Regions from separate parts of the Paenibacillus tianjinensis genome, predicted to be linked through region 1. Evidence: riboswitches for the same ligand, from Rfam matches in the RefSeq annotation. Region 1 holds a riboswitch; each other region holds the start of a gene.
The links. A riboswitch is a leader RNA that binds a small molecule or an ion and turns the genes downstream of it on or off. The one in region 1 is predicted to bind thiamine pyrophosphate.
Positions count from the first base shown of each region.

Region 2: another riboswitch for thiamine pyrophosphate. It lies ahead of thiC (phosphomethylpyrimidine synthase ThiC); the one in region 1 lies ahead of JRJ22_RS08915 (thiamine phosphate synthase).
Region 3: another riboswitch for thiamine pyrophosphate. It lies ahead of JRJ22_RS11500 (ABC transporter ATP-binding protein); the one in region 1 lies ahead of JRJ22_RS08915 (thiamine phosphate synthase).

Region 1 is NZ_CP070969.1:2,068,548-2,075,346, reverse strand. Features, by position in the region: gene thiH (2-iminoacetate synthase ThiH) at 19-1,134, opposite strand; gene JRJ22_RS08925 (thiazole synthase) at 1,165-1,929, opposite strand; gene thiS (sulfur carrier protein ThiS) at 2,030-2,233, opposite strand; gene JRJ22_RS08915 (thiamine phosphate synthase) at 2,230-2,841, opposite strand; TPP riboswitch at 2,979-3,080, opposite strand; gene JRJ22_RS08910 (SDR family oxidoreductase) at 3,142-4,011, opposite strand; gene JRJ22_RS08905 (NUDIX hydrolase) at 4,244-4,669, shown strand; gene JRJ22_RS08900 (hypothetical protein) at 4,738-5,163, opposite strand; gene mdh (malate dehydrogenase) at 5,286-6,227, opposite strand; gene icd (NADP-dependent isocitrate dehydrogenase) at 6,331-6,799, opposite strand, start outside.
Region 2 is NZ_CP070969.1:165,222-172,020, reverse strand. Features, by position in the region: gene JRJ22_RS00855 (ROK family glucokinase) at 1-273, opposite strand, end outside; gene JRJ22_RS00850 (DUF438 domain-containing protein) at 599-1,858, opposite strand; gene JRJ22_RS00845 (DUF1858 domain-containing protein) at 1,889-2,116, opposite strand; gene thiC (phosphomethylpyrimidine synthase ThiC) at 2,305-3,990, opposite strand; TPP riboswitch at 4,111-4,217, opposite strand; gene trxB (thioredoxin-disulfide reductase) at 4,293-5,246, opposite strand; gene JRJ22_RS00830 (tetratricopeptide repeat protein) at 5,418-6,799, opposite strand, start outside.
Region 3 is NZ_CP070969.1:2,612,463-2,619,261, reverse strand. Features, by position in the region: gene JRJ22_RS11515 (amino acid ABC transporter substrate-binding protein) at 1-642, opposite strand, end outside; gene JRJ22_RS11510 (DHA2 family efflux MFS transporter permease subunit) at 803-2,317, opposite strand; gene JRJ22_RS11505 (TetR/AcrR family transcriptional regulator) at 2,500-3,126, shown strand; TPP riboswitch at 3,197-3,299, shown strand; gene JRJ22_RS11500 (ABC transporter ATP-binding protein) at 3,417-4,187, shown strand; gene JRJ22_RS11495 (ABC transporter permease) at 4,174-4,944, shown strand; gene JRJ22_RS11490 (ABC transporter substrate-binding protein) at 4,941-5,999, shown strand; gene thiM (hydroxyethylthiazole kinase) at 6,510-6,799, shown strand, end outside.

The DNA.
Region 1 (6,799 bases):
AGTTGGCTTTAGCGGACTCTACACCGGAGCTACTGTAAGGATATCCCAGTCTTTGAACACCGGCTGCAGGTTGTTTGCTATAAGCATATCTATGATCTCCTGTACATTCCGGCTGTCGGAAATTTCGAACTGCGGCGTGCCGCCCGTCTGGGTATGTCCCCCAACCTCGGTAGACACCCCTGCGGACATTTTCGTTATCCCCAGATGAACCAGACGATCTCTTAAGGAAGCAGGCTCACGCGTGGATAAGGTAATGCCGGCGCGGGGCAGGAACAGGCGGTAAGCCAGAATAATCTGCACCAGCGCACGGTCGGTTACGTCGCTATCCGGATTGAACTCACCCAGGTACGGTCGAAACCGCGGGGCAGACAGCCCGATCTCACATTCCGGGTACTTGTCCTGCAGATACCGTGCATGCATCGCGGTGAAGAAGGCCTCCTGCCGCCAATCGTACATCCCGAGCAAAGCTCCGATATTGACAGCCCGGAATCCTGCCTGACAGCCGCGTTCAGGCGCATCAAGGCGGTTCCGGTAGACTCTTTTAGGTCCCTTGATATGCAGCTTGCGGTACGTCTCCTGATGGTATACCTCCTGGTACAAGGTTAGTCCGTCCACTCCGGCCTCCATGAGCTCCCTGTATTCCTCTATGGACAGCGGATTCACTTCAATACTTACGGAAGAGAAATATTCCCGGAGGATCTTCACACAATCCTTCACATAAGCCGTCGGGCTCTCCTTACGTGACTCCCCGGTAAGGACCAGAAGGTGGCGGAAGCCGGAAGCTGCGATCACGCTAGCCTCCTGCCTGAGCTCCTCAGGGCCCAGCTTTTTTCTCGGAAAATCATAAATGGAGCTGAAGCTGCAGTACGTGCAGTGATTGACGCAAAAGTCAGCGAGGTACATCGGTGTGAACAGCTGCATGACATGTCCGAAATGCTTACGGGTCAACTGCTGTGCACGCTGTGCCATCTCCTCCAGGCAGGACGCTGCAGCAGGTGACAGAAGGGCTTGCAAATCGTGTTCATCCAGGCGTTCCTTACGCAGCGCCCGATTCACATCCTCCGCTGTGAACTGCTTCCATAAGGTTTCGTAAGGAAGCTGTTCCAGTCGAAGCACCGTTTCATAAAAGCTCATATTCCTCCCCCATTCCACTTAAGCTAACTATCAGTTCAAAAATCCCGTCAACGGCGATGAATGGACTGCGGCCTCCTCCACCGGACCGAGTCCAGCCAGATAAGCCTTCCGGCCAGACGATACGGCCTCACGGAAAGCCTCAGCCATCAGCAGCGGATCGCGGGCGGTCGCAATGGCTGTATTCAGCAGGACAGCGGAAGCGCCCATTTCCATCGCTTCTGCAGCTTCTGAGGGTCTGCCGATTCCGGCATCTACAATAATGGGAAGATCCACCTCTGAAATCAGAATGCGCAACAGCTCTTTGGTCTGCAAGCCGCGATTCGAGCCGATTGGAGCCCCCAGCGGCATAATGGCTGCGGCGCCGGCTGCCTTCATCCGCAGTGCAGCGGACAGATCCGGACTCATATAAGGAAGCACCACGAAGCCCTCGGCGGCGAGTATTTCTGTAGCGCGGATGGTTTCGCTATTATCAGGCAGCAGATACTTCTGGTCGCTGATCACCTCAATTTTCACCCAGTTGCCGAGACCGGCTGCTCTGGCCAGTCTGGCTATGCGGACGGCCTCTTCTGCAGTGCGTGCGCCGGAGGTATTGGGAAGCAGCGTCATCTGGGAAGGAATATAATTCATAATATTCTCTTGGCTCTGCGGATCAACCCGGCGCAGGGCTACTGTAATTACCTGTGAGCCTGACGATGCTACAACCTCAGGGATCAGCGTATTACGGCTGTATTTACCGGTTCCTATAAACAAGCGGCTGGTTAATGGAATACCGCCGAGTACAAAAGGATCTGACATGGGGTTCGCCTCCTGATATGAAATATATTAAATAAATTGAACTTGCTGATTGAAGGGCGGAACACCGGACAATTACTGCCGGGAGAAAGATAATGTGTCCTCAGCCCCCGCCGACAAAATGAACAAGCTCAATCCGGTCGCCTTCTCCTAGCGCAGTGTTTATGTAATGATCTTTGCCAACAATGTCACCGTTCAGCTCTACAATGACCAGCCGTTTGTTCCATTGCGGCAGGCTCAGCAGATCAGCCACAGTCCGGCAGTCGTCCGCAAATTCTCCGGGTTTGCCGTTGATAATTAGCTTCATGCCCCCTCACCTCCTTTATCTTCAGCCTGTATAACTGCTCTCCTATAGGCACGTATGGCAGCCAGCGGGTCATCCGCACTGCAAATGCCGGACATTACTGCAATGCCAGCCGCCCCCTGCCGGAGGACTAATCCGGTATTGGCCGGTGTAATCCCGCCGATCGCGATCAGCGGAATACCGCACACACGCACAGCATCCGCCAGCTGTGCAAGGCCACGCTCCTGCTGGCCCGGCTTGCAGACCGAAGGAAACACATGCCCGAACAGGCAGAAATCAGCCCCCTGCCTGCCTGCTTCCTCCGCCTCCTGCACAGAATGCACTGACTTTCCCAGCCGCAGTACGGGAGCAGCGGCACGTGCGGCAGATAGCGGAAGGCTGTGCCAGGCCAGCTGAACACCAGCCGCTCCGGCCGCCAGCGCAACATCCACCCGGTCATTGATGACCAGCTTGGATGATGGAACCCCCGCCAGTAGGAGCTTTCCGGTCATGTCCAGCAGCTCCCGGGCGGACCGCTGCTTTTCCCGCAGATGAATAAAGTCCAGCTGCGGATGAATAGCGGCCGCCATTGCCGCAAAGTGAGCCGCATCCAGCCTCCCGTCCGAAATCAAATGAATTTCAGCCAGCTTTAGTCACCTTCCTTCCCCCTTGATAACACCAAACGCAAAAAAAACTGCCCCCGCAATAGGAGGCAGTCATAAATGTATACAGAAATACGGGCTGAGCTTCTAAACCCGCTGCGCTGCAGTCAATTCATTCTCCACTTTCCTACGCTGGTATAAACCAGATCAGGTTCAAAGGGTCCGAACCGTAAGTTCGTCTCAGCCTCGCGGCACCCCTAGTGACAATTTCATATGCTGTTTGCTAACGTGGTCTATATTAACATAATATTCCTACAAAAAGCTAGCCTGTCAGCCGTTAATAATTTCGCCGCCATTCACATGAATAACTTGGCCGCTTACATAGGATGAATCGCTGGAAGCCAGATACACATAGGCTGGTGCCAGCTCCTCCGGCTGTCCCGGACGCTTCATCGGCTGTGTGCCGCCGAACTCACTGACCTTCTTCGCGTCAAAGGTGGATGGAATCAGCGGTGTCCAGATCGGGCCCGGAGCTACAGCATTGACTCTGATGCCTTTATCCGCCAGATTCATTGACAGTGAGCGGGTAAAGCTGAGAATCGCTCCCTTGGTGGAAGAATAGTCCAGCAGCTGAGGGCTCCCCCTGTAAGCCGTAATGGAAGTCGTGTTAATGATCGTGGACCCTTTTTTGAGATGAGGCATGGCCGCTTTGGTCAGATAGAACATCGAAAAGATATTCGTGCGGAAGGTCCGCTCCAGCTGTTCAGCAGTGATGTCCTCAATCTTATCCTGCGGATGCTGCTCGGCGGCATTGTTGATCAGGATATCCAGCTTGCCGAGCCCCTCCACCGTCTTGTTGATCAGATCCTGACAGAAGGCTTCTACGCCGATATCGCCGGCAATCAGGATACACTTTCGTCCTTCCTGTTCCACCTGTCTTTTGGTTTCCTCGGCGTCGCTGTGTTCGTTCAGATAGGAAATAACGACATCCGCACCCTCCTTGGCAAAATGCACGGCAACCGCACGTCCGATTCCGCTGTCTCCACCGGTTATAAGGGCAGCTTTACCCAGCAGCTTGCCTGCTGCTTTATAGGCTGATGTCTCAAATTCAGGCAGCGGGTTCATTTGACTTTCAATTCCCGGCTGGCGGTCCTGCTCCTGCGGAGGCAGGGTTTTTTGTGGCTGTTTGTTATCTGGCATGATCCATTCTCCTTTCGCTTTTACACATGGATGGTAAATTTCATCATCTTAGGATGGCTCAGGATGGGGAGGTTATGCACTATACTGGACTTAGGTACAAAATGGCTTTACGATATGTTACTTACCACAGTTAAGCGGCGGTCAAACGAAAATACTGTCGTTTTTCACGCGGAAGCTTTATATACTGAAGAATAGACTGTATCAGATAGTAGCAATGAGGGAGGTGTGCTGCATGACTAAAAATAACCGTAATATTATCGTCGCTGTCAAAGGTGTCATCATCAACGAAGGAAAAATCCTGCTGGTCCAGCGTGCGTCTGCAGATGCTGTAGGCGGGGGCACCTGGGAGTGCGCCGGTGGAAAAATAGAGTTCGGAGAAGGCCTGGAGGCCGCTCTGGTAAGAGAAATTAAGGAGGAGACCGGTTTAACGGTCACTGTGGATAATCTGCTGTATGCGGCATCCTTCTTAACCGATCCAGCGAGGCAGGTTATAATTATCACCTATCTATGCCGCAGTGCGGAACAGGTCATCCGGCTGTCAGAAGAGCATACCGACTACAGATGGTGTACAAAGGACCTGCTCCGCGGTCTGCTGCCGCCGCAGATTTTTGCCGAATTCGTGAAGTATCATATCCTGGAGCTGGAGGAACTGGAGTAAAATATACCCGGACAACACAAATTGCCCCAGCAGCCGCGGCCGCCAGGGCAATTCCTCATTCTCCGGTCTTAAATAATGTGTCTGTACACCATGAAGAAAATCATAAGAATCAATACAACCATAAGCAGCAGGCTCATCGTCCGCAGCTTACCTGTATGGGCAGTTACATCGCGGTTCTCGCGGATTCCGGCTGCAGCCAGGCGGAGCGGCTTGTTCATGATGCCGCCCAGCGCGAACATGGCCAGGAGCAGTACTACAACTACTGCCATCCATGCCACAGTATAATCTCCTTGTGACATCATATAACCGCCAGTTAACAGCTGAATGACCAGACCATACTGGGCAAAGCGGTTGAAGCCGCTAACTGCACTGAGCGTGCCCTCTTTAGCCGGAGCGGAAAGCTTCTGTGCACCGCTCAGAATAAAAGGGAGCACCAGATAAAACCCGAGTGCCAGCGTCCCGATCATATGTAGGAAAAATAAAAAACGGTCCATCCTTTACCTCCTCCATTAGTCGCTGTGATATATGTTACATTCCAATTATACCTGACTAAATCCCACAAGAAAAGAAAACCCCCATTTCTATTTAAAAAATGGGGGCTGCTATCCGTATATTCCTAGAGTGTAACTGCAGAAGTTACTGCACGTACTGAATCTGCCGACTTATCCAGGGCTGCCTGCTCTTCAGCGGTAAGCTCCAATTCATAGATCTTCTCAATGCCGTCCGCGCCAAGCAGGGTTGGAACACCCATGAACAACCCGTCATAGCCATATTCCCCTTCCAGCAGGGCAATGACAGGGATGATCCGTTTCTTATCTTTGAGAATTGCTTCTGTCATCTGCACCAGGGAGGCCGCCGGCGCATAATAAGCGCTGCCGTTGCCAAGCAGGCTAACAATTTCTCCACCGCCAACGCGGGTGCGCTGTACAATCTCTTCAATGCGCTGCGCTGGAATCAGCTTGTCAATCGGAATACCGCCTACACTGGAGTAGCGTACAAGAGGAACCATATCGTCTCCATGTCCGCCAAGCACGAAGCCGCGCACATCCTCAACCGAAACGTTCAGCTCCTGGGCAATAAACGTGCAGTAACGTGCCGTATCCAGCACACCTGACTGACCGATTACGCGGTTTTTGGGGAACCCCAGCGCATGATAAGCGGCATAAGTCATCGCATCCACCGGATTGCTCAGGATGATGACGATAGACTCCGGTGCCACACGCTTAATGTTCTCGCAAACGGATTTGACAATACCGGCATTGGTGTTTACCAAATCATCGCGGCTCATTCCCGGCTTGCGGGCAATCCCTGCTGTGATAATAACGATATCAGAATCCGCTGCATCCTCATAATCTGAAGTGCCGGTAATCTGGCTGTCGAACTTCTGCACAGGAGCGGCTTCCAGCATGTCGAGCGCCTTCCCCTTGGTCGGATTCTCCAGCTGTGGAATATCAAGCAGTACTACATTTCCCAGTTCTTTCTGTGCAAGCATAAGCGCCGTAGTAGCTCCGGTAAAACCGGCGCCTACGACTGTAATTTTATAACGTTTGATGGCCACAGGTGGACCTCCTAATTTTTATTAAAATTTTATTAATGCTTATCTTCGCACAAAACGGGCCTCCGGAGCATACGCTCCTTCAGCCCGATCCGCTGTGAATACCTTACAGGTGATTGATAATTTCGTCGGCGAATGCCGAGCACTTCAGCTCTGTCGCGCCTTCCATCTGGCGGGCAAAGTCATAAGTTACTGTCTTGTTGTTGATCGCAGTGCTCATGCCTTTATAGATCAGATCTGCCGCTTCCTGCCAGCCGAGATGCTCAAGCAGCATAACACCGGAAAGAATTACTGAACCAGGATTTACAACATCCTTGTCCGCATATTTAGGGGCCGTTCCGTGAGTAGCTTCGAAGATCGCATGGCCTGTTATATAGTTAATATTGGCTCCTGGTGCGATTCCGATGCCGCCGATTTGTGCAGCCAGTGCATCAGACAGGTAGTCCCCGTTAAGATTCAGTGTAGCGATTACGTCAAAGTCGGTCGGGCGGGTCAGCACCTGCTGCAGCGCGATGTCCGCAATGGCGTCTTTAACGATGATTTTGCCGGCGGCTTCCGCTTCCTTCTGGGCCGCA
Region 2 (6,799 bases), 1.9 Mb from region 1:
TCCTATGTTAGGCGCAAGAATGATGATTCCTTCACGAATATTCGTAAATCCGGCCAGGCCTGCTCCTACACCGGCAAGCTGTTCCCAAGAGTACGGGGATTCTTCCACAATCTGGCGCACATACTTCTCGATATTATCGATAACGGCATCAACGCCATCTGCAGTCCCCGTAGGTCCCTCAAAAGTGTGAAGCAGGGTTCCCTCGGCATTGCAGATTCCAACTTTAATCGTGGTTCCACCTAAATCCACGCCAACGTAGATAAGTTCAGACATGTAACAAGCCACCTTTTTCTATGCTAAAATAGTTAATCCTACGTACCCACTATAATAGAAGCCTTCCCTGCGGTCAAGGAATGACGACACACCCGGGTGTATCCTTTGTCCCAAGCACAGAATAATCAAATCCGGACAGGTCTAAGAGAACACTTGCAAGGCCCTCCCCAGTCATATTAACGTTGTATGCGCTATCACCTGAATCTATGACCTGTTCATCCGGTCAGGCTCTTTAACCCCAAATGAATTCTTCCGCTCATAAAGTGCACAAAAAGGCGCGATCTGTCATGCACCGCACCTTTTGTACTTCTGTAAAGTTGTGGCCTTATTCCGACAATATCCGTTTCTGGCCTTCCAGCGCGCGGATTGGGGCGATATTCTGGGTAAATTCCAGTGTCCCCATGTAGCGGCCCGCTTCATCGCGGACAGCGAAATAACGGATATAAATAAACTTATCCTTGATAGCAATCCAGAAATCCTCTGCATCCTTGCGTCCTGCCTTGAAGTCCTCCAGCAGCTTCTCTACCACATGTACGCTTTGCGGAGGATGACAGTTCTGAACCGTACGGCCAATAACGGCCTTGGTCCGGGCGAAGATCCGTTCTTTACCATGTGAAAAATAACGGACAACGTCATTTTCGTCAATAAAGGTTAAATCCACCGGCAGATGGTTCAGCACAGTCTCCAGCTGATGGAGCGAGAGCAGGCCTGTTTCAAAGCGGATAAAGCCCTGCGGGCTTTCGCCTGCAGATTCTTCCTGCACAGCGGCTCCTTCCGGCTCAGCAGCACGCTCCGGGATCCACTCCTGCTCCGGTGAGGTCAGGCAGAAGCCGATCTCGTCACTTTCCCGGGCGATTTTGACCCATTCGTCTTCGGTCAGCTTATCGAGCGCCATGGGCAGCAGAATATTCTCTTCCTTAAAGATCATCTCGTTTACTTCCTTGATGATTTCAGCTAACTGGGCACCAATCTCTTCCTTATTACCGCTGTATGGGCTGAGTGCCGCTTTGGCTGCTTTGATCATGGCCCGGATGCCGTCATCGACTCCCCACATTACCTTAGTCGGACCGTAAATCCCGTACTTCTCCAGATAAGGGAACAGCAGATTCTCCTTGCGGCTGTAATGCTTGTCGAGATCCAGCAGCAGGCTGAGATCCTCCAGCAGCTTAAAGATGATCTCCTCGCTGTCATTCTTCAGAAACTTGCCGGCATGCAGCTCCAGACGGAAGTTCACCAGCCGCTCAATTTCGCGGTTCTCCAGCTTGAAGGTGTGCACCGGATGGCCTGGCTGCTCCTGCGGCTTCGTGGAACGGTGAATCTGTTCGATCGAGCCCTTGAAGATGGCCGTATGCACCGAACACAGCCGCTGCACCTCTGCTACCGGAATGCCCTCCTCTGTCATCAGCGAATGTTCCATTGCCGAAATTTCCGCCACCGTCACATCGCCCACTGCTTCCGCAAAACGCGCTTTGACTTCCTCTACACTTTTACCGGCGTGCAGCTCTTTAATGATCTCCTTCAGCATCGCCTGGCGGCGGGTCTGTTCCGGTACGTCCACTTCACGGTTATTGATCAGTTCACTCATTGGTATCTCTCCTTATCATTATGGTTTGCTCTATTCAAGAACCTCGAACCCATGGCGTTGAAAAGTCTGCCGCACGGTATCCGGGTCCATTCTCCGCAGCTTAATTCCCTTCGACAGGGTCATGAACCGGCCTGCTGTCTGCAGCATCCCCGGCTTCGCAATATCATGAAACCCCAGCTCCACCATAATGCCGGTAACCTCAGGATGCCGGCTTACCAGCTCGAATATGGATTCATCCATTCTCAGCACTTTGTTCATGTGTACCATTCCTTTTTTAGTGAGAATTCTTCTCAACAACAGCTTAGCATAGGCCATACAAGACAATAGTGATTGCAATCACTAAGTATAAAAAGAAGCTTCCCAGCCTCTGAACCACAACTCCGGACAAAAAAAGGCCGTCTCCCTCAGCCTTTTACAGCCTGGGAGACAGCCTAGTATTTCACCTGTTAGGTGAGCTGGTTCATTGATTCTTGAATGCCGTGGGAAATCCGCATGCTGCAGAAGTTCGGACCGCACATCGAACAGAAATGCGCCGTCTTGGCCCCTTCTGCGGGAAGAGTCGCATCGTGATACTCCAGTGCCCGCTCCGGATCGAGCGCCAGATGGAACTGGTCGCGCCAGCGGAATTCAAACCGTGCTTTGGACAGCGCATTGTCACGGTCCTGGGCACCCGGATGCCCTTTGGCCAGATCGGCTGCATGGGCAGCGATTTTGTAGGTAATCACACCTTCGCGCACATCATTTTTATCAGGGAGTCCCAGATGCTCTTTGGGGGTCACATAACAGAGCATCGCCGTTCCGAACCAGCCGATCATGGCAGCGCCAATTGCTGAGGTGATATGGTCATAGCCTGGAGCAATATCCGTGGTTAACGGGCCCAGTGTATAAAAAGGGGCTTCCCGGCAGATGTCCAGCTGTTTATCCATGTTTTCCTTGATTTTATGCATTGGCACATGCCCGGGACCCTCCACCATAACCTGAACATCATGCTTCCAGGCAATTTCCGTAAGCTCTCCCAGCGTTTCCAGCTCAGCAAACTGGGCTTCGTCATTGGCATCGGCAATCGATCCCGGCCGCAGTCCGTCGCCCAGCGAAATGGCGATATCGTAGGTCTTCATAATTTCACAAATGTCCTCGAAATGCGTATATAAGAAACTCTCCTGATGATGGGCAAGACACCAGGCGGCCATAATGGACCCGCCCCGGGAGACAATCCCGGTCATTCGTCCGGCCGTAAGCGGAATATAGCGCAGCAGCACTCCGGCATGAATGGTAAAGTAGTCCACACCCTGCTCCGCCTGTTCAATGAGGGTGTCGCGGTATATCTCCCAGGTCAGATTTTCAGCCTTACCGTTTACCTTTTCAAGTGCCTGGTAAATTGGAACGGTGCCGATCGGTACTGGAGAATTGCGGATAATCCATTCACGGGTGGCATGAATTTTTTTACCGGTGGAGAGATCCATTATGGTGTCTGCCCCCCAGCGGGTGGCCCATCTCATTTTCTCCACTTCCTCTTCGATAGAGGATGATACTGCTGAATTGCCGATATTGGCGTTAATCTTCACCAGGAAATTACGGCCGATGATCATCGGCTCACTTTCCGGGTGGTTGAGATTAGCAGGTATGATTGCACGCCCGGCAGCTACCTCGTCTCTCACAAATTCAGGACTCATGTTCTCGCGGATCGCAATATATTCCATCTCCGGGGTAATGATTCCCTTCCGTGCATAATGCAGCTGGGTTACATTGGTACCTGGACGCGCTCTTAAAGGCCGCCGCTGCAATCCCGGAAAGGTCTCTGTCACGCAGGCCGCGGCATTTCCTTTTCCCTCATCCTGCGGGGCTGCTCCCTCGTACTCCTCCGAATCGCCGCGTTCTGCAATCCAGGCTAACCGGTGAGGCGGCAGGCCTTTCCGTATATCCGTTTGTTCAAAGTCATCGGTATATAGCCCGCTCGTATCGTACACACGCACTGGCGCATTCATTTCTTCGCCGGCGCTTCCCCTTGTAGGGGTAAGACTAATCTCACGCATCGGGACTTGGATGTCCGGGCGTGAACCCTCTACATAAACTTTACGGCTCCCCGGAAATACCGAAAGATTTACGTTTTCCTGCTTCACTGTTCCTGCCATTGTTTCTCCTCCTCAGATTGGTGTGTTCACACGTGGTCTTTGAATAAGAATATGCAGCAAAAAAGCCGCTCCACCTGGAGCGGCTTTATCTGGGAACAGCCAAAGAAGGCTATACGAAATAAAAGTCCGGCTCCACTTTCCTACGCTGGTATGATCCAGATCAGGTTCAAGGGTCCGGAAATTCACTTTCTCCGTCTCAGCCAATTCAGGCTCCCCTAGTGGGCATCTTATTAAATTACATTAAATCTACTCTACCCGGATATACTCTGTCAACGGCTGGATGTAAAGGCGAGGGTTCATCCTCATTTATCCAGCGTTTCACTCCAATCATGCACCATGGTGCCTTCCAGGAACTTCTCGGCATCCATAGCTGCCATGCATCCGGTTCCGGCTGCAGAGATCGCCTGACGGTAACGGGTATCCTGCACGTCTCCGCAAGCAAAGACGCCCGGAATGTTCGTTTCGGTCGTGCCCGGGTTGACGACAATGTACCCGTTAGCATCCGTCGTAATCTGTCCGCCCAGGAATGCCGTGTTCGGTGTGTGCCCGATTGCCACGAACACACCATCCGCTTCCAGCAGTTCTTCCAGACCTGTCTCATTGTTGCGCACAGTCAGCCCTTTGACTCCCGTGTCGCTAACGGTCACTTCCAGCGGTGTACGGTTAAGCGCCCAGGCCACCTTGCTGTTCTCACGCGCCCGGTCCTGCATAATCTTCGAAGCGCGCAGCTCCTCGCGGCGGTGCACCAGGGTTACACTTGAGGCAAAGCGGGTCAGGAAGCTGGCTTCCTCCATCGCGGAGTCTCCGCCGCCGACAACAATAATTTTCTTGCCGCGGAAAAAGAAGCCGTCACAGGTAGCGCATGTGCTGACCCCGCGCCCCACATTCTCCTGCTCGCCGGGGATACCCAGATATCTTGCCGAAGCCCCGGTAGAGATAATAACCGACTCTGCCTCCAGTACACCAAGCCCATCCACGGTTACTTTGAAAGGCCGCTGCGAGAAATCCACAGAATCGACCCAGCCGTTCTTAAACTCTGCACCGAAACGTTCAGCCTGCTTGCGCATGTTGTCCATCAGGTCGGGTCCAAGAATGCCTTCAGGAAAGCCCGGAAAGTTCTCCACTTCTGTCGTCGTTGTTAGTTGTCCTCCCGGCTGCAAGCCTTCAATTACGAGCGGGTTAAGGTTGGCACGTGCCAAATAAATTGCGGCAGTCAGCCCTGCCGGGCCTGTTCCGATTACAATTGTTTTGTACATCACATTGGCCTCCTTACAAGTGGGTGATTATTTACTTTGAAGAAACGGCTGTGGGGGCTTCCATGAAGCAGCCTTATCCGCGTTTCCGGTGAACAATATAAGGATGCAGAATCGTGCATCATTTATTCCTGGTTGCTTATATTACTTACTTGAGGGCATCGGTTCATGCCCTTATATCTTCTCTGTGGAAGGGGACAAGTCTCCCGGCTCCGCAATCAGATTCAAGGTGCCGCACGCGCTGTCGATCCGCCGTGCATACCTGCTGACCATCGAGGCAGAGACATCATAGCGCTGGGCCACCTCACGGTAAGTCACCGGACGGCTGTGCAGCTTGGCTGTTAAGTATTCCAAAGCAGCACACCAGCCTTCTGTATGGCTGAAGCGGGGCACATCGGGATACAGACTGCCGATGAACTGCTTCCAGAGATTCTCCGCATCCTTTTTCTGAAGGGCATCGTATCTCCGGTCCATCACGGCCAGCGTATGATCCACAATCCGCTGCCAGTCCTCTTTCCACTCCGGCAGACCCTTATGAGACGGAGCCGGTGCGGCCACCGGCTCTTCCTTAAGAGCCACGTTCTCCTCCGGACCGCTGCCGATCAGCCGCTGCAGGCTAAGCAGCGCTGCCTCCTGCAGCTTATCCTCCTGAAGCGGCTCCTGCTCCAGCAGTTCCCGCAGCACTTCGGACATCTCCTCATCCTCAATCCAGCGGAGCGCCTCTGTGACCTGCAGCTTGGTACCGGAGTCACCGTAGCGAAGCGCCCAGAAGAACGACGCGCGCAGCAGCGGATTACTCCGGACTTCTGCTGTGAAGCTGCTGGTATTGTCTTTCCATTGTTTAAGCTGCTCCTGAAAAGGCAGCTGGTAGTTATAGCTGACCGGCGACATCGTCCGGTCTTCAGCCAGTGCCTGCTGCAGCTGTGACAGGAAGAATCCCGGCACCGCTGATTCCGGATCGAGCTTCGCGGCCTGCCTCCAGCAGCGCAGCGCCTCACCGTAGAGCCCGCTGTTGCTTGCGGCAGCGGCACAGTAATGATAGAGGCTGGCATCTCCGCCCACCTCTTCATCCTTCAGCAGACGGCGGAAGTGGCCGTAGGCTGTTTTGTGTCTGCCCAGGATGCCCATCGTTGTAGCCATTTTGAAGACATGCTCCTGATGAAAAGGCACCGTTGCTTCCAGCATCCGCAGCAGGGCGGCAAGCTCCTCCTGATCACCTGCATACTGCAGGAAAATCGCCATATTGCAAAGAGCGTGCAAATTGCCCGGGTCCTGCTTCAGCACCTCGCCCAGACACTCCTTGGCTTTGACGAACCGGCCCATGTAGAAATAGGCCAACGCCAGATTGTTGTGCGCTGCAAGAAAGTCCGGCGTGTTCTTCACGATCTCTTCCAGCAGCTTGACTGCCTGCGGAAACTTTCCTTCCTCCAGCAGGCTCCGGGCACGGTCATGCTCCACGACCCCTTCCCGGCTGCGGATGCGGATCAGCGGCGCAGGACGGTCAAGCTCATATTGCAGCAGCTCCATCAGTTCCTCAGACTCTGCCAGATACTCAC
Region 3 (6,799 bases), 540 kb from region 1:
CAGAAAGGACAAACCGTCGTTAATCGTCGCATCAATCCGGCCGGAAACCAACAGGTCAATCGCCTGATTGAAGCCCTCCACTGCAACAATCTCCGCACCGTTCTCACGCGCAATGTCTGACAGATTACTGGTCAGCGACTGGCCGGCTTTTTTGCCTTTGAGATCAGAGAATTTCTTAATTTCATCATTGTCCCGATCCACGATCAGCACTGCTTTGGAGACTACATATGGATCGGAGAAGTCGTATTTCACTTTGCGCTCCTCGGTGATCGAGACCTCGTTAAAAATGGTGTCGAACCGCTTCGCATCCATTCCGGCAAACAGGCCGTCCCACTGGGTTTCAATAAATTCCGCTTCCACCCCAAGGCGTTTGGCTATCTCTTTGGCAATATCTACGTCAAAACCGGTGAGTGTCCCGTTTGCATCATGATACGTAAAGGGAGAGTATGTCCCCTCTGTCCCGATCCGCAGCTTTCCGGCCGCTTTTACTGCTTCAAGACTGTTCTGCCCGGCCGGCGCAGCCGTTGCTTCCGTGCCTCCATTGCCTGCAGTCCCTCCGCCGTTTGCATTGTTCGTATTGTTTCCGCATGCTGTCAAAAGCACGCTAAGCAGTAACAGCGTCGTCAGGCTCCATTTTTTCATCGACTATTCCTCCTTCAGCTCTAAATAGTTTCTTTCACATAGAATGAAGTTATCATGCCCAAATAAACGGAATTTTTTCCTCGCATTTCGCAGCAGATGACAAAAAAATCCCCGCCGCACCAAACTGGTGCAGCGGGGACATTCGGCAAACCATTTTCTTTTATCCGTGCATGATTTCAGGTTGCCGCTTACTTTCACCTTCTGCGCTTTTACGCCCTCTGCGCAGCAGTAGACCAAGTACTGCACCGCCAAGCGCGACATAAATCATAATGTGGAACGTATCGGCAAATCCCTGGGCGTGTACCTTCTGTGTAGCCTGCTTCAGCATTTCCGGTGAGGCAGAGGCAGCGTCAACTCCCGAAGCCGCGGCGGCAGCCTTCATTTCAGCTCCGCGCGATGCTGCCCTGGAGGTAAGAATGGTGACCAGAGTGGATACGGCCAGTGAATTGATGACCTGCTGCATCGAATTGGTCAGTGACGTCACCCGGTTAACGAGCTGGCTCGGGGCTTTGTTCAGCAGATGGGTATTCATCGGCATCATCATCATGCCCATTCCGGCACCGCACATGATCAGCGGAATTATCAGATCATGGCGCTGTGTAGTCAGATCTACATGGGAATATTGGAACAGCGCACCTGACACTAGAGTGAGTCCGCAGACCACCAGCCATCGTACCCCGATTTTATCAAATAAAATCCCGGCAATAGGCATCATTAGACCTGAAGCAATCGCCTGGGGGAGCAAGGTCAGTCCTGTGTCAAAAGCGCCGAAGCCCCGGGCCTGCTGCAGAAATTGCGGAAGCAGAAACAATGCCCCGTACAGACCGAATTGGGCAATCCACTGGACAAGAATCCCTGTACTGAAATCAATGGAGCGAAGAATGCGCAGCTCCAGCAGCGGAGTTGTCGAGCGCAGCTCCGTAATTACAAAAGCAATCAGAGCCACCGCACCCAGCGCCAAGCCGATGAGGGTTTTGTCTGAAGTCCAGCTCTCAGCACCTTGGCTGACCCCGTAAGTCAGTGAAGCAAACGCCAGCGGTCCAAGCAGCATCCCCAGCTTATCCATGCCAGGAACTTGCCCGCGCTGCGAATTCGGCAGCTTCCGCAGGCCGATCAGCACGCAGATGATGCCGATCGGAATATTAATCAGAAAGATCCAGCGCCAGGAATGATACTGCACCAGCCAGCCGGACAATACAGGCCCGATTGCCGGAGCGAACAGCACCGGAATCCCCATAATCCCCATTACAATGCCTACTTTGCTCTTCGGAGCCAGTCTGTATACATAAGCCATCCCCACCGGGAGAACACAGCCCCCGCCGAGTCCCTGCAGCACCCGGAAGGCAATCAGCCATTCCGCACTGCTGGGGGTTGCACACAGAATCGATCCTATCGTAAATACAACCACTGCCGTCAAAAAAACAGTTTTGGCCCCGAAACGGTCGGACAACCAGCCCGAAAGCGGGATGACCGAAGCCTGTGCCAGCATATACCCGGTCACGATCCATTGCAGCGTCGTTAAATTCGTATGAAAATCCTTAACCAGGGTGGACAGCGCCACATTCATCGCTGTACTGTCGAGTACAACCATAAAAACACCGGCTATAATGGCCAGCAGCGGAACCAGAATACTGGTTAACCGAAACTCAGCATCCTGCTTTAGTGCACCTTCCATGCTTCTTCTCCTCCTAATGTTGTGCTGCGGCGAGATCATTGACCGCGGCACAGCTTTATCTATATAATTGCTAAGCGGACAATTGTCCGTTGATCCACAATTAGTCTACGGACAATTGTCCGCTGTGTCAAATGAATCTTTCGGCACTACAAATAAATTAGTGTTCCCTGAAAGGAAAGATTATGAAACCTTTAGATCCGAATCCCGTTTCAAACACGGAAAAAAATAGTCAAGATCCTTATGTCCAGCGTATCCTGGAGGCAGCACGGGAGCTGTTTATAGCCAGCGGTCTGGAAGCCGTCAGCATGCACGCCATCGCCAAGCGGGCTGGCATCGGGCAAGGCTCCCTCTACCGCCGTTTTTCGGACAAAGGTGAAATTTGTTCTATGCTGCTGCGGGACAGTACGGAGCGGTTTCTGACCGGCCTGGAGCATGAGCTAGCGTTCCCGGAATCCGGTTCTGATGCACTTGGCCACTTAAGGAGCAGCATAGGCCGGATTGTCGATTTCATTGAGCAGCATGCTGAGCTGCTTCAGCTGATCAAATCGGAGTTCACCGGTAAAAAACAGCTTACCCAGTTTGAGCATCCTTTCTTCCGGCGGCTGAACGATTTTCTGAAGGAGCTGTTAAGGCGTGCCGCTGCTTCCGGTGAGATCCCTGCAATTGATCCCCAGTTCACCGCAACAGCACTGATTGCCGTGCTCAGCCCCGATTTGTATCTTTTTCAACAAAAGCAATACGGCTCTACCAAAGAGCAAATTACAGCGGGAATCCTGGCGTTGTTCGTGGGCGGTCTTCAACCGCTTTAAGGAAGACTATCTTTACAATCCGCTAAGTTATGGTATATTAATTAGCAATTACGAATTGAATATTGACCTGTTTTTTCACTAGGGGAGTCGGCCGACTGAGACGGAGTTTATGCTCCGGACCCTTGGAACCTGATCTGGATCATACCAGCGGAGGGAAGTGGAGCAGAAATGATCAGCGTTGCGTTATCCCTGCCAACGATTTGAAACTTTCAGACCCATACATTTCCTCCGGAAATGTATGGGTCTTCTTGCGTTTACTGCACTTCGTAATTTAAGGAGGTATACAAGCAGTGCTGCTCTCCATTACTGATCTTCAATTTTCTTTTGCCGCTGCCCATGGCCAGCCGATATTCTCAAAGCTCTCTATGGAAGTATATCAGGGGGAGTTCATCTCGGTAGTCGGCGCGAGCGGCTGCGGCAAAAGCACCCTGTTCAAAATCATCGCCGGCCTGCTGGAACCCGCAGCCGGAGATATCCGGATCAGCGGCCTGCCGCCCTTAAACGCCGCTACGCGCCTGGGTAAGATCGGCTATATGCCGCAGCAGGATCTGCTGCTGCCCTGGAGAACAGTTTTGGACAATTGTCTGCTTCCCTGGGAGCTGAGGCGAAACAGCAGCAAAGAGGATGCGGTGCAGCAGATCCGCGGTCTGCTGCACCGCTTCGGCCTCGCCGGTACGGAAGCGGCCTACCCGCAGGAGCTGTCCGGCGGAATGCGGCAGCGGGTTGCGCTGCTGCGGACACTGGCCGCAGGAAATGACCTGCTGCTGCTGGATGAGCCCTTTGGCGCTTTGGATGCCATCACCAAACGCGAGCTGCACCGCTGGCTGCTGGAGCTGTGGGGCGGGCTTGGTAAAACCGTGCTGTTCATCACGCACGATCTGGAAGAAGCGCTGCTGCTTAGCGACCGGATCTATCTGATGTCTGGCGGCAGCGGTGAAGGACTGCACGAAATGACCGTTGATCTGCCGAGACCCAGACATTATCAACTAAACTATCAACCGCAGTTCATAGTCCTGCGGGAAGAACTGGAGCGGAGACTGCATGAGAGTGTCCACCATTAACAGGCTGCTCAGGAATTATGGCCCTGCCGCCCTGCTAGTCCTATTGGTGCTCCTGGTCTGGGAAGCGGCCGTGCGTTTGGGCCATTTCCCTCCCTTCATCCTTCCTGCCCCGTCCTCGGTCTGGACCGCGCTAGTGGAGCAGCGCTCCCTGCTGTTCGGTCTGCATTTGCCGGTAACACTCCAGGAAACGCTGCTTGGATTCGCAGCATCTGTGGTCTGCGGAACTCTGCTTGGAATCTCGATGCACCTGTCCCGGCCGTTGGCAAAAGCGGTTTATCCTTTGCTTATTGTCAGCCAGACGATTCCGCTGATCGCCCTTTCACCTATTTTTATTATGTGGTTCGGCTACACACTCGGTGGCAAGGTGGCGGTCGTCTTCTTAACAGCTTTCTTTCCGGTCGTTGTCGGTACATACGATGGCCTGCATAAAAGCGGTGAGCAATACCGGGAGCTGCTGCTTACACTCGGTGCGAACCGCCGCCAGCTGCTAGTCAAGATACAAATCCCGCTGGCTATGCCTGCATTCTTCTCCGGGCTTAAGCTATCCATCGTCTACTGTGTCATTGGCGCCACAATCGGCGAATGGCTTGGAGGCAGCATGGGCCTTGGCTATTACAGCCGGCGTATGGCCGGCAACCTGCAGAGCGCTGAAATGTTCGCCGCAGTCTGCCTGCTCTCTGTTCTCGGAATCGTGCTGTTTCTATGTATTATTGTCATTGAAAAAATATTGTTGAAGAAAAGAGGCTTCCACCGATGAGCAACTCCTTAAGTCCTAAGCATTCACGAAAAAGTATCCTGCACCGTTATACTCCTATGTTCTTGCTGATCATTCTGCTCACTGCAGTCAGCGGCTGCAGCGGTTCTGACTCTGCTGATTCCGCGCCGTCTGCTGTTCCCGAAAGTGGCGGCGGGCAGCCGCATAAGTTGAAGGTTATGCTGGACTGGTATCCAAATGCGGTCCATACCTTTCTCTATGCTGCGCAGCAGAACGGATATTTTGCCGAGGAAGGGCTGGATGTAGAGATTCAGATGCCGGCAGACAGCAATGACGCCCTGAAGCTGGTTGCTGCAGGTAAAGTAGATCTGGCACTCAGCTATCAGCCCCAGATGCTGATGGCACGTGCGGAACAGATTCCCGTGAAATCGATCGCTGCACTCGTAAGGCATCCGCTGAATCATCTGCTTGTTCCGGCGGACAGCGGTATCGTAAGCCCTAAGGATCTCTCCGGTAAAACAGCCGGTTACTCCTCCATTCCGCTCTATGAAGCCATGCTCCGGACGATGGTCAAACATGACGGCGGCGATCCGCAAAAGCTGAATATGATCGATGTGGGTTTCGATCTGATTCCCGCTATTAGTACGGGACGGGTTGACGGAATCATTGGCGGTTTCATTAATCATGAGCAGCTGATTTTAGACAAAGAGAAGCATCCCGTCGTCTCCATCGACCCGACTAAGTATGGCGTGCCCGACTATTATGAGCTTGTGCTGGTTGCAAGTGAGCAGGGTCTCAAGGATTCACAGGAATATTTCAGCAAATTCATGAATGCAGCCCGCAAGGGGCAGCAGTTTGTGCAGGATCAACCGGAAAAGGCGCTGGATATCCTGCTGGCCCATGAGGACAGCACGGCTCCGCTCGATCCGGAGATCGAGCGGCAAAGTCTCAGAATTCTGCTGCCGCTGATGGATGCAGGTACCCGTCCCTTCGGGTATCAGGACCCGGAATTCTGGAGCAAGGTTGCGGACTGGCTGGCCGAAAACGGGCTGCTGACGGGAGAGACCGGGAGCAGCGGGGCTTTCGTAGATTTGTAGACTTATAGATTAGTAGATTATAGATTATAGATTATTAGATTTGGGGATATGTGGGTTTGCAGATTTACGGATTTGTGGATTTGCGGATTTGCAGATTTGTGGATTTGTGGTTTGACGGCATCTCCTTCGCTAACTGCATTTCGTACAGTTATTTTCGGAAAATTTGCGTCTTATTAAGCTTTTATTGCACTTCATACACTTAAAATCCAGCAAAATCACCATATTCCCTCCTATCTCTTATTCTAATTGTACAAAGTGCAATTACAGGACTGGAATAGCTAGAAAACGATTTTTAATTGTACAAGTTACAACTATTTACAAAGGCGCTCAGGTTTATCGAAACAAATGAGCATTCGTTAACAAAACTTAAGCCTAACCTTACGAAGCAAGTTCTGTCGGAGAAATTCAAGAAAACATAAGCTAACAAAACTTAAGTATTGCTTCCGATGCCAGTTTTGCCGGAGCCACTCAATGAAGATTACGCTAACAAAACTTTTAGGAGGACTAATCATGTCTTATTTAGCCAAAGTACGTGAACTGAATCCGCTCGTTCATAACATTACGAATATTGTAGTTGCCAATTTCTCGGCAAACGGCCTGCTCGCACTGGGCGCATCCCCGTTTATGGCCGATGCCCCTGAAGAGGTAGCGGATGTAGCCGCTATGTCGGGGGCTGTGGTGCTGAATATCGGCACACTGAACGAGCAGTTAATCGCTTCGATGGTGCTGGCCGGACAATCTGCCAACACTCATAATGTACCGCTGGTGCTTGATCCGGTGGGAGCCGGAGCCACAGCTTA